DNA from 3 places in the Shewanella sp. 5S214 genome. Region 3 is predicted to be linked to each of the others. Evidence: predicted binding sites of a transcription regulator. Region 3 holds the regulator's gene; each other region holds the start of a gene.
The links. The regulator NrdR, encoded in region 3, represses ribonucleotide reductase genes. The targets are predictions, from matches to a motif close to AAACACNANATNTNGTGTTT.

Region 1 (4,294 bases), on a different contig from region 3:
CCACAGCAGTTCATACTTGTCTTTAAGCAACTCAAAGTCTGGTACTACTTGCTTTAACTGCCCGTCTTTACTGGCCTTAACGCTGATCAATCCACGTGGAGGCTCAATACCATTAGTCGCATTTGAAATTTGCGATGAAGTCTCAGAAGGCATTAATGCAGACAAGGTCGAATTACGTAAGCCGTACTGCTTAATATCGCTACGTAAACCTTCCCAATCCATGTGCAATGGTTCGTCACAAATTTTATCTAAATCGCGCTTATAGGTGTCGATAGGTAAAATACCTTTCGAATAAGTTGTCTCGTGGAATAACGGACATGCACCTTGCTCTTTAGCTAAGTTCATTGACGCTTTGAGTAAATAGAACTGAATTGCTTCAAAGGTTTTATGAGTCAGGTTATTTGCTGAACCGTCAGAGTACTTTTTACCATTTTTAGCCAAATAGTTGGCAAAGTTAATCACACCAATACCTAAAGTACGGCGATTCATTGAGCTGGTTTGCGCGGCTTTGATTGGGTAATCTTGATAATCAAGTAAGTTATCTAATGCACGCACAGCTAAATCTGCTAAAGGCTCAAGTTCAGATAAATCCTTAATCGCACCTAAGTTAAGCGCTGATAAAGTACATAAGGCGATTTCACCGTCTGGATCGTCAATGTTAGTTAACGGTTTAGTCGGCAAGGCAATTTCTAAACATAAGTTAGATTGCTTAATCGGTGCTACTTTAGAGTCAAATGGACTGTGCGTATTACAATGGTCGACGTTTTGAATATAGATACGGCCAGTAGAGGCACGTTCTTGCATCATCAGTGAAAACAATTCAACTGCTTTGATCTGCTTTTTACGTATGCTGCTGTCTTGCTCATACTGCAGGTATAAACGTTCAAATTCGACTTGGTCTTCAAAGAAAGCATCGTAAAGGCCAGGCACATCAGATGGACTGAATAAGCTAATGTAGTCGCCTTTGATTAAACGTTGGTACATTAATTTGTTTAGCTGCACGCCGTAATCAAGATGACGCACACGGTTGTCTTCAACACCACGGTTATTTTTCAGTACTAGCAGTGATTCAACTTCTAGATGCCATAACGGGTAGAACAGTGTTGCTGCACCACCACGGACTCCGCCTTGGGAACAAGACTTAACCGCCGTTTGGAAATACTTATAAAACGGTAAACAACCGGTGTGGAATGCTTCACCGCCACGAATAGGGCTACCTAAAGCACGAATACGGCCTGCATTAATACCAATACCAGCACGTTGGCTCACGTATTTAACAATAGACGATGCCGTAGCATTGATTGAGTCTAGGCTGTCATCACACTCGATGAGTACACATGAGCTGAATTGACGTGTCGGTGTACGAACACCCGCCATGATTGGCGTTGGAAGTGAAATCTTAAATAAAGATGTCGCGTCATAGAAGTCTTTAATGTACTTCAAACGGATTTCTTTCGGATAACGAGCAAACAAACACGCTGCGACTAAGATGTATAAAAACTGTGCGCTTTCATATACTTCGTGAGTCACACGGTTTTGAACCAAGTATTTACCCTCTAGCTGCTTGACTGCGGCGTAAGAGAAATTCATGTCACGCCAGTGATCAATATAGCCATCAAGGATGTCTAATTCTTCACGGCTGTAATCCGCCATGATGTGCATGTCATATTTACCAATTTCAACTAACTTGGTGACATGATCGAATAGCTTAGGCGGTTCAAATTGGCCAAACGCTTTTTTACGTAAGTGGAATACCGCTAAGCGGGCTGCCACAAATTGGTAATCAGGTGACTCAGGAGAGATCAAGTCAGCCGCGGCCTTAATGATCGTTTCATGAATGGCTTCAGTTGGAATGCCATCAAAAAACTGCAGATGAGATCGAAGTTCTACTTCAGATACTGAGACGTTTTTTAATCCCTTGGCTGCCCAAGTGATCACGCGATGAATTTTATCTAAATCGATCGATTCACGTTCGCCACTGCGTTTAGTGACTGTCATATTGCTATTCATTGAAGAGAGGCCTTGGTTCTATATCTAATCATGTGATCTGTTGTTGGATTCAGTGCTGCTGGGTTCGATCTGAACCCGTTACAAAACAATTCCATGTTAAAACAATCAACTTGAAGGTACTCACAACATGGCAGTAAACCACCAATACGTTCAGTTAACATCTATCTCCTTGTTATGCTGTGGAGTAGTGTTTTGATTGTCGGCCACACACAAGATATGGTGTTATTTAAAATCTAAGATACAAGATAGTGAGGTTTGAGTTTTTTTGCAAGCCACAATTATATTAACTTCTTGTGGATAACTTGAGGATAAACGGCAGGGTTAGTGACAGCTAACCCTAGAGCCCAAATTTATAACGTGTTTTTTATAAATGATATTTTTTCAACCATCAAATAAGAAAGTTTTGATCGCTAAAATAAACAGCGATCGAAAATTTACCCTCAATTTTAGATTGATCTTTTAGGGCTTTTGATCGGTAAGTGATTGTCAGCATAATCTTTAGCCAATGATGCATTCAGAGGTGTATTTTCGATGAATCGATCTCAAAAAGACGACGGAGTAAAAAAGTGTTTTAATGCTGCACCATGTTCAAATTGGCATGTTGCTGGCCATGTATTCGGTGTGTCGCTGGGTGATAAATAGCCCCATAAGGCAATGCCACCTATCATACTTGCGTTGCGAGCGGCAACTAAATCACGCTCAGCATCACCTAGGTATAAAATACTTTGAGGTGCGATGGCTATTTGTTGAGCGGCTAATAACATCGGCGCAGTATGAGGTTTAGCGTGACAGGTACTATCGCCGCTGATCATGGTTTTCAGTTTATCGGTTAAGCCCAGCTTTTGTATTAATGGCCGAGCAAATCGAGCTGGCTTATTGGTGACGACACCGTAGGGAATGGCTTGGGAATCTAATAGGGTTAAGAGTTCGGGTAAATCGTCGAACAAACGGCTGTGATCGCCATTAATGCGTGCATAATGGCGCAGTAGTGCTTGTTGAATATCAAGTTGAACGTGTTCATCTGCCTGTGGTATGGCGGTCTTGACCAAATATAAACTGCCATGTGAAGCCGCATGGCGCATGGTTTCAAGCGTTTGAACCTTAAAACCGGCTTCGTCTAAACTCAAATTTAATGCTTGGACTAAATCAGGTGCGGTGTCGGCTAAGGTACCGTCTAAATCGAACAGTACCCCTTTAATGTCGTGCATATGCAAGAGTTAGCTCCTCACAGAGAAATGGCAGTAAATCCACGCAGCCTTTAATAGCGTTATCGGTATAACATAACGCTATTGGGCTTCATTTATGTTTTTCACTGTTGCAACAGTGAAAAACATAGGCTGGCTAATCTATTTTTTGTGTGGCTATCATATAGTTAACATCGACACTCTTGGTGTACTTAAATACACCAGATAGAGGATTGTAGGTAATACCTAATGCATCTCTGCACAATAAATCGGTGTTATCGACTAATGCCATCAGTTCAGACGGGCGAATAAATTTACTGTGATCGTGGGTGCCAATTGGAAGCATTTTTAATAGATATTCAGCGCCGATTATGGTTTTAAGGTATGACATCATATTGCGGTTAATCGTCGAGATAAATACAAAACCATTGGGTTTAACCATGTCACAACATGCTTGAATTACCGATTGTGGATCCGGTACATGCTCAAGCATTTCCATACAGGTTACTACATCGTATTGCTCGCGGTGCGTATCGCGGTGTGCTTCGGCGGTAGTTTTAAGATAGTTAACCGCTACCCCAGAATCTAATGCATGCAGTTTTGCCACTTCAAGTGGTTCAGTTCCCATGTCAATACCATCAACGTGTGCACCCAGGCGAGCCATACTTTCTGACAAAATGCCACCGCCACAGCCAACATCAAGCACTTTCTTATCGAAAATACCGCCAGCGGTTTGATCAATGTAGTTTAAACGCAGTGGATTAAGTAAGTGCAATGGCTTGAACTCGCCATTGAGATCCCACCATGTTTGTGCCATGGCTTCAAATTTTGCGATCTCTTGCGGATCAACATTGGGTGTCGATTGTTCAGCGTGTGACATAACTTAACCTAAGTGTCTAATAAAGTATGATGGCTATTATAACGATAACCTTTGTGAATAGTAGTCAACAATGGCTTGGCTTGTTCACACTTGCTCATAAAACATCCACTTAAGCCCGCTTAATTGTAAAATTGTGCTCTTAACTGCTTAAAGCATCAGCAAATTGGCTTTGATTATGACTTATTTATCAGCCTATATTCATGTGCCAATAATATAAATT
Region 2 (4,294 bases), on a different contig from region 3:
TTGGTTATAGCATCCCTTACAGGCATGCTCGCAACCGCTAACAAATAAGCAGCAACGGGTGCCCTCGCCGTTGATCACATCAACACTATGGTAAGCACTGTAATGCATTATAAATGCTTCACTCTGCGTTTAACTTCTTCTTGCTTACCAAAGTTAAACGGCCGCGCATCAGGACTGCCTAAATAACCACATACACGGCGAGTCACCGATACCCTACTAGGCTCATGGTTACCGCATTTAGGGCAGACAAAGCCCTTACTGGTACAATTGAACTCACCAATGTAGCCGCAATCGTAACACTCATCTATCGGGGTGTTAGTGCCGTAATATGGCACCCTGCTGTAGCTGTAGTCCCAGACATTTTCCAGTGCTTCAATGTTGTTTTGCATGTTAGGAAATTCGCCGTAGCAAATAAACCCACCATTAGCGATGGCTGGATAAGGTTGTTCAAAATCAATTTTATCAAAAGGATTCACTTTCTTTTCAACATCTAAATGGAAACTATTAGTGTAATAGCCTTTGTCAGTCACCCCAGGTACTACACCGAACTGGGTGGTATCAAGTAGGCAAAAGCGACTACATAAATTTTCACTTGGGGTACTGTACAAACTAAAACCATAACCGGTTTCTTGCTTCCAAGATTCAGTGGCTTGTTTTAGATGATGAATAATGGCGACCGCTTTGTCACGTAGTTGCGCGTTATCAAACACATGCTCAGCATTGCCATATAAAGCATTAACCGTTTCGTGCAGGCCAATAAAGCCTAACGAAATTGACGCACGGCCATTTTTAAAAATGTCGCTAACATCATCATCGGCATTTAAGCGTACACCGCAAGCACCTTCCATGTATAAAATCGGCGCAACACGGGCTTTAACCCCGGTTAAGCGTGCAATCCGCGTATCTAACGCTTTGCGAGCAACTAACAAACGTTCATCGAGTAATTGATAAAAACGCTGCTCATCTTTACCCGCTTCTAACGCAATACGCGGTAAGTTAAGGCTAACCACACCTAAATTATTGCGACCTTCGTGTACTTGTTGACCATCTTGTTCATAAACCCCCAAAAAGGAGCGACAACCCATGGGGGTTTTAAATGAACCAGTGACTTTAACCACCTGATCATAATTTAAAATATCTGGATACATACGCATAGTTGAGCAGGTTAAGGCCATCTTTTTGATGTCGTAATTGACGTCAGTAGCTTGATGATTGACGCCATCTTTAATGGCAAACACCAATTTAGGAAAGACGGCCGTTTTGCGGTTTTTACCTAAACCTGCCATGCGCACAGTTAACATCGACCGCTGAATTAAGCGAGACTCCCACGACACACCTAAACCAAAGCCAAAGGTCACAAACGGCGTTTGCCCATTGGCGGTATGCAAGGTGTTGACTTCATATTCCAACGACTGGAATGCATCATGACACTCTTTTTCGGTTTGCGTCATTGCATAACCTTCGACATCGGCTACTTGCCATTTGCGAGCCACAGCAAGGTGTTTTTGATAACTAATTTGCACAAACTCAGCCAACACTTCATCAATACGGTTAATGGTTGTGCCGCCGTAAATATGGCTCGCCACTTGGGCAATAATTTGCGCAGTCACCGCCGTTGCTGTTGAGATGGATTTAGGCGGTTCAATTTCTGCATTACCCATTTTAAAACCATGAGTTAACATGCCAGCTAAATCAATTAGCATGCAGTTAAACATCGGGAAAAATGGTGCATAGTCGAGATCATGATAGTGAATTTCTCCTTTCTCATGAGCGCTAACCACATCTTTAGGTAACAAGTGAGTTTTAGCGTAATGCTTGGCAACTATCCCTGCGAGTAAGTCTCGTTGAGTTGGGATCACTTTGGCATCTTTATTGGCATTTTCGTTTAAAATGGCATTGTCTGATTGCTCAACCAAACCACGAATAGCGCAGTTTAATTTACTCTGAGTCTCACGATGAGTGTCACGGTCGTGTCGATACTCAATATAGTGACGTGCCACCGACTTAAACGGTCCTGACATTAATAAGTTTTCAACTGCATCTTGTAGCTCGTGAATATCAACTTCGGTTTTGCAAGCCATTTGCTGCTCAACCGTTTGCGCTAACTGCAGCGCATATTGATGGTCAGCTTGACCTGCAGACTCCATTGCAGCCACAACAGCCTCTTTGATCCGACATCCATCAAATGCTGTCCGGCATCCATCCCTTTTCACGACTACAAGCATACAACCATCCTTACAAGCACTATATATAGAGCTTCAATTTACAAAAGACACAATATAGAGTGTATTAGATACATTAACGCTGAGTATTACTTTGATCCAGATCATAATTGTCGGCAGTACTTTTTATTGCAAATAACTTGCTATTCGCAATAGATATTGTAGGTGTGAAAAATGATTTTTATGACGGGAGATCGCATGGTAGAAAAATTGAAAATAGCATCGCGATATAAGATTGTGGCAAACAAGTTATCTCATAGGTAACAGTGTAGTTGTGGTTTTTAGCCGTTCAAAATGATGACTATTTCGATGACCTGGCATCAAATACAGCGTTAATGACAGTATCAACCGTATAAGTGACTTATTCATTACGACAAGATGAATACTCAGGACGAAGAGGCGCGACATGAGATTGAATAAGTCGAACTAATACAGATTGCGCCGATTAAACGCATCCCAGAATAAATAAGCGCCCTCTCCTTGATGCTGAACATCCATGTGATACCAATATCTGTACCACGATTGACAGGCACTGACTGATTAATCACCCATTAAGCACTTAGACGCGAACGGGTATATTGCCATCAATACACCAGTCCGACATCGCCTAAGTGTTACTTTAAGGTTGCTTCAATTAAATGATGAATATCTTTAACTGCCTGCTCACCCGCTTCAATGGCCTCTTTGGCGCGATGAAACTCCATGGTACCAATATCAGCCACATCGGGCACAATACAAATATCAGGTGGCTCGCCCATTAAACGCGAACGTTTATGGCGTTGTTCTAAAATATCCATGGATTGTGACATCACCGCCAACATACCAGGATGAGATTTTGAGCTGCCCATGGCCAGCTTATCGGTTAAGCCACTCATGTACTCTTTGCCTTTCCCCCATAAATCCATAAAGCCGGTTTCAAGCTCACGCTTTTGTTCAATAGGTTCTGACTTACTGGCTTTGCGGCTTTTTACTTGTTCTGGGATCAAATGCATTTGGCCTCGGCGATGAGCATTTAAATCTACCGCAATAACCACATCAACGCCCATCGAACGGGCTAATGAAACAGGAACCGGGTTGACGACTGCACCATCGACCACCCATCGATTACCTTGCTGCACGGGTGGTAAAAATCCAGGCATCGAACATGAAGCACGCACCGCATGGCGCAAGTCACCTTCTTTAAACCAAATCTCTTGCCCAGAATATAAATCTGTCGCCACCGCAGCAAACGGGCGCTGCAGTTGTTCAATATTAAGGTCACCAATACGGTTAGCTAAAACATCAAACACTTTCTCACCACTAATAAGTCCGCCTTTACGCCAGCCTAAATCCATTAGGCCAAGTACATCCCAGCTTGAAAAGCCACTGACCCAAGTTTCAAGCTCAGCCAAATGATCATTGGCATAAGCTGCGCCGACTAACGCCCCCACCGAACAACCAGCCACTTTGTCTGGGTAAATGTCTAACTTGGCTAATCCATTCAATACCCCAATATGTGCCCAACCTTTAGCGGCTCCACTGCCTAGCGCTAATCCCACGGTGAGCTTTGTCATCTTTGTTCCTTCCATACTCTGTATTCATCTTTACCATAAAGCTCGGCTTAGTCGACCAATGACCTCGTCGAACTCAGGCAATAATATAATGCTAAAAAATAGCATAACTAAAGCGACTCTTGTTGGCTATAGCAAGGTGAAACAGCTATAATCGTCGGCTTACATTTTTTAGGGGATCTACCTTTGCAATTTACCGATTTTTCGTTGGACAAGCGCCTGCTTGACAGTTTAAAGCACCTTGGCATTTCTACGCCTACCGATGTTCAAGCGCAAGCACTTCCCATTGCCTTATCAGGTAAAGATTTAATGGCATCGTCTAAAACCGGCTCAGGTAAAACCTTAGCGTTTTTGTTGCCTGCTATGCAGCGAGTGATATCCACCAGAGCATTGTCGAAAAAAGATCCGCGGGTATTGATTTTGTTACCTACGCGAGAACTCGCCCAACAAGTTTATGGCCAATTACGTTTATTAGTTGCTAATACCCAATATAAAGCCATTAGCGTACTTGGTGGTGAGAAC
Region 3 (4,294 bases):
AAATATCTTTTAAAATCTGCTTTTTAGGCGGGACAATTTTACCCACACGAAGCATGCTGTATACAAACTGAGCCATAATAATACTGTCTAATTGTCAATAAAGATGATGATAATTCTACTGTATTATAGGCTGAACTCAACAGGCAATTGTGTGATTTGCTCCTGAGTGTTTTTTCGGCCACATAAGATCTAAAATTTGCCAGTCTATTGGCATAAACATGAATCGTTTTGTATTCAGAACACAGTGAATTTCATGTTGTTTATACTGTAAATCATTATCGTTGCAGAGTAGAATACGCCGCAACCCTACTATATAGATAATGATGTTGGAGCTACCATGTTGAAGAAAGCGATGAATATTGCGGATTATGATCCAGAATTATTTAAAGCCATTGAAGATGAAACTTGTCGTCAAGAAGAACACATTGAATTGATTGCATCTGAAAACTATACCAGTCCACGTGTGATGGAAGCGCAAGGTTCTCAGTTAACTAACAAGTATGCTGAAGGTTATCCAGGTAAGCGTTACTATGGTGGGTGCGAATACGTTGATGTGGTTGAAACATTAGCGATTGAACGCGCAAAAGAATTATTTGGTGCCACATATGCCAACGTGCAGCCTCATTCTGGTTCACAAGCTAACAGTGCGGTATTTATGGCGCTATTAAAGCCAGGTGACACTGTATTAGGTATGAACTTAGCCCACGGCGGTCACTTAACTCACGGTTCACCAGTTAACTTTTCCGGCAAGCTTTACAACATCATTCCTTACGGCATCGACGAGTCAGGTAAAATTGACTATGACGAAATGGAACGCTTAGCTATTGAGCACAAGCCTAAGATGATGATCGGCGGTTTTTCGGCATTTTCAGGCATAGTCGATTGGGCTAAAATGCGTGAGATTGCTGATAAAGTTGGTGCTTATTTGCTTGTTGATATGGCTCACGTTGCTGGCTTAGTGGCTGCAGATGTTTATCCAACGCCTGTGCCTCATGCACACGTTGTGACCTCAACAACCCATAAAACATTGGCTGGCCCACGTGGCGGTATTATTATTTCTGCAGCTAATGATGAAGACTTATATAAAAAGTTGAACTCAGCGGTATTCCCTGGTGGCCAAGGTGGCCCTTTAATGCATGTTATCGCCGGTAAAGCGGTTGCATTTAAAGAAGCATTAGAGCCAGAGTTTAAAGTATATCAACAGCAAGTTGTTAAAAATGCTAAAGCTATGGTAAGTGTGTTTTTAGATCGTGGTTACAAAATTGTTTCTGGCGGTACAGAAAACCATTTAATGTTGGTTGATTTAATTGGTCGTGATTTAACGGGTAAAGAAGCAGATGCTGCATTGGGCAATGCCAACATTACCGTGAACAAAAACTCAGTACCTGATGATCCACGTTCACCGTTCGTCACCTCTGGTGTTCGTATTGGAACACCGGCAATTACTCGTCGTGGCTTTAAAGAAGCAGAAGCGAAAGAGTTAACCGGCTGGATTTGTGACATTCTTGATGATGCATCTAACGCCGAAGTGGCTGAACGAGTGAAAGGTCAAGTGTTGGCATTATGTGCTCGATTCCCTGTATACGGTTAATCGTCTCTTGATGCCTGTTGAAAAGGTTTAGGTTAACCTTGTTCAACAAATAGGATAAACTTTAATGGCCGCTAATTGTTAGCGGCCATTTTGTTTTTTTCTGCAGGAGGCTCAATGCATTGCCCTTTTTGTAGCGCGACCGATACCAAAGTTATAGATTCTCGATTAGTGGCTGATGGTCACCAAGTTCGTCGCCGCCGGGAATGTACCGAATGCCATGAGCGTTTCACTACCTTTGAGGGTGCAGAATTAGTGATGCCCAGAGTGATTAAACGTGACGGTACTCGTCAACCCTTTGATGAAGAAAAGCTCCGTGGCGGCATGCTGCGTGCCGTTGAAAAACGTCCTGTTTCAATCGATGAAATTGAACAAGCATTGACTAAAATCAAATCAACGCTGCGCGCAACGGGCGAACGCGAAGTTAATTCTGAAATGATTGGTAATCTTATGATGGAACAGTTGATGAACCTTGATAAAGTGGCTTATATCCGCTTTGCATCAGTTTATCGAGCATTTGAAGATGTATCACAATTTGGTGAGGCCATTGCCAAATTACAAAAGTAATGGCGACAAATATCATCCTTTTATGACGGCATCTGAGCAATAAGAGACTACCTAATATGGCTAACTTTTCTACCTTCGACACTCAAATGATGAGCCGTGCGATAGCACTCGCCGAGAAAGGTCGTTATACCACTCGGCCAAATCCTTGTGTCGGTTGCGTCATTGTCGCCAATGGTCAGATTATCGGTGAAGGTTATCACCAGCGTGCAGGCCAGGGCCACGCCGAAGTCAATGCGCTTAAAATGGTTCGCGATAATGGCTTTTCGGCACAAGATGCTACCGCGTATGTCACTCTTGAGCCGTGTAGCCATTACGGCCGTACACCACCTTGTGCTTTAGGCTTAATTAATGCCAAGGTCGCTCGAGTTGTTATTGCTGTTACCGATGCCAATCCACAGGTTGCTGGCCGCGGTATCAGCATGTTACGTGATGCAGGTATTCAAGTTGATATCGGATTACTGACAGAGCAAGCTTATGCGCTAAATTTGGGTTTCATGAAGCGGATGAAAACTGGCTTGCCTTGGGTGACAGTGAAAATAGCCGCCAGTTTAGACGGTAAAACAGCCCTGTCGAATGGAGTGTCAAAGTGGATTACCGGTGACGCTGCCAGGGCAGATGTGCAAAAGTATCGAGCCAGGCATTGCGCATTAATCACTGGGGTTGAAACTATTCTTGTTGATGACCCTAGCTTAAATGTCCGTTATGAAGCGCTCGGTGAATTAACCACTTGTCATACGCAAGAAGACATATTCCAGCCTTTAAGGGTGGTGCTTGATAGCCAAGCTAGATTAACGTCAGCCCAGCAGTTATTTTCGATTCAAAGTCCTATTTTACTGGTTTCAGGCTGTGCATATTCTGACAAGGTCAAAATTGACTTTCCACAGCACGTTGATTTTCTGCAATTAGAGTGTGACTCGTCAGGTAGAATCCCTTTGTTAGCTTTGCTAACGTATTTAGGTCAGCATAGCAATAGCGTGTTAGTTGAAGCTGGGGCAACGTTAGCCGGCGCATTTGTTGCTCAAGGTCTCGCTGATGAAGTAGTGCTTTATCAGGCTGCTAAACTTTTAGGCAGCCATGGACGTAATATGTTGCAGCTACCCGATTACAGTGCGATGGATCAAACACCGTCGTTGCAATTAATCGATGAGCGTAGCATTGGACAAGATAAGCGATATATCCTTAGATATAATCAATCGTATTAATGTGCGAGTGCTTAGGCGAAAACCCGAGCAAGAGCAAAGTTTATAAGCAAAAAGTGAGTCATTATGTTTACTGGGATAATCGAAGCCCTTGGCACATTACGTAAAATTGATCGAAAAGGTGACGATATTCGCTTAACGGTTGCTAGCGGTAAGCTAGATTTAACCGATGTAAAGCTAGGTGACAGCATTGCGACTAATGGTGTGTGTTTAACGGTTGTTGAACGTTTAGGTGATGGTTATGTTGCTGATATATCAGCTGAAACTGTCGCGTTAACCGGTTTTAGTCATTATCAAGTCGGCCAAAAGGTTAATCTTGAAAAAGCGGTTACGCCAACCACAAGGTTGGGTGGGCACATGGTCAGCGGCCACGTGGATGGCATCGCAAAAGTAGAGCAATGTGCTTATCGAGGTAAAGCGCTTGAGTTTTGGCTATCGACACCAGCGCAATTAAGTCGTTACATCGCTCACAAAGGTTCGATTACCATTGACGGTGTTAGTTTAACCGTCAATGAAGTTGATGGTCATCGCTTCAGATTAACCATAGTGCCTCATACTGCGGGCGAAACTACGCTGGTGCATTTGAAAGTCGGTGATAGCGTTAACATTGAAGTGGATTTAATTGCCCGTTATTTAGAACGATTAATGCAACCAGAAGCTCACCATGCACAGCCTTCATCGGGCGTGACCATGGAATTACTCGCTAAATCAGGTTTTTTGCGTTAGTTGTTGCCGTAAAATATCATTCGTACCCAGTACCCGAAGTGTAAAAACACACGGTATAAACAGATTTAATGCCTAAGGTTTAAATCGAATACTTAATCAATAAAGGTCTGACAATGGCGCTACATAGCATAGAAGAAATCATTGAAGATATTCGTCAAGGCAAGATGGTTATCTTGATGGATGATGAAGACAGAGAGAATGAAGGCGATTTGAT

Region 1: nrdA (class 1a ribonucleoside-diphosphate reductase subunit alpha) is a predicted target of NrdR. The motif match lies at 2,216-2,235, and genes of this name have one in related genera.
Region 2: nrdD (anaerobic ribonucleoside-triphosphate reductase) is a predicted target of NrdR. The motif match lies at 2,240-2,259, and genes of this name have one in related genera.

What each region holds. Positions count from the first base shown of each region.
Region 1 covers NZ_JBGOOV010000001.1:240,952-245,245, reverse strand. Annotated here, with positions in the region: gene nrdA (class 1a ribonucleoside-diphosphate reductase subunit alpha) at 1-2,010, opposite strand, end outside; gene ACED29_RS00955 (HAD family hydrolase) at 2,553-3,224, opposite strand; gene ubiG (bifunctional 2-polyprenyl-6-hydroxyphenol methylase/3-demethylubiquinol 3-O-methyltransferase UbiG) at 3,352-4,074, opposite strand.
Region 2 covers NZ_JBGOOV010000024.1:19,082-23,375, reverse strand. Annotated here, with positions in the region: gene nrdG (anaerobic ribonucleoside-triphosphate reductase-activating protein) at 1-108, opposite strand, end outside; gene nrdD (anaerobic ribonucleoside-triphosphate reductase) at 108-2,225, opposite strand; gene rssA (patatin-like phospholipase RssA) at 2,837-3,775, opposite strand; gene ACED29_RS15450 (DEAD/DEAH box helicase) at 3,959-4,294, shown strand, end outside.
Region 3 covers NZ_JBGOOV010000002.1:79,294-83,587, reverse strand. Annotated here, with positions in the region: gene ettA (energy-dependent translational throttle protein EttA) at 1-76, opposite strand, end outside; gene glyA (serine hydroxymethyltransferase) at 338-1,591, shown strand; gene nrdR (transcriptional regulator NrdR) at 1,706-2,155, shown strand; gene ribD (bifunctional diaminohydroxyphosphoribosylaminopyrimidine deaminase/5-amino-6-(5-phosphoribosylamino)uracil reductase RibD) at 2,212-3,357, shown strand; gene ACED29_RS01680 (riboflavin synthase) at 3,421-4,080, shown strand; gene ribBA (bifunctional 3,4-dihydroxy-2-butanone-4-phosphate synthase/GTP cyclohydrolase II) at 4,194-4,294, shown strand, end outside.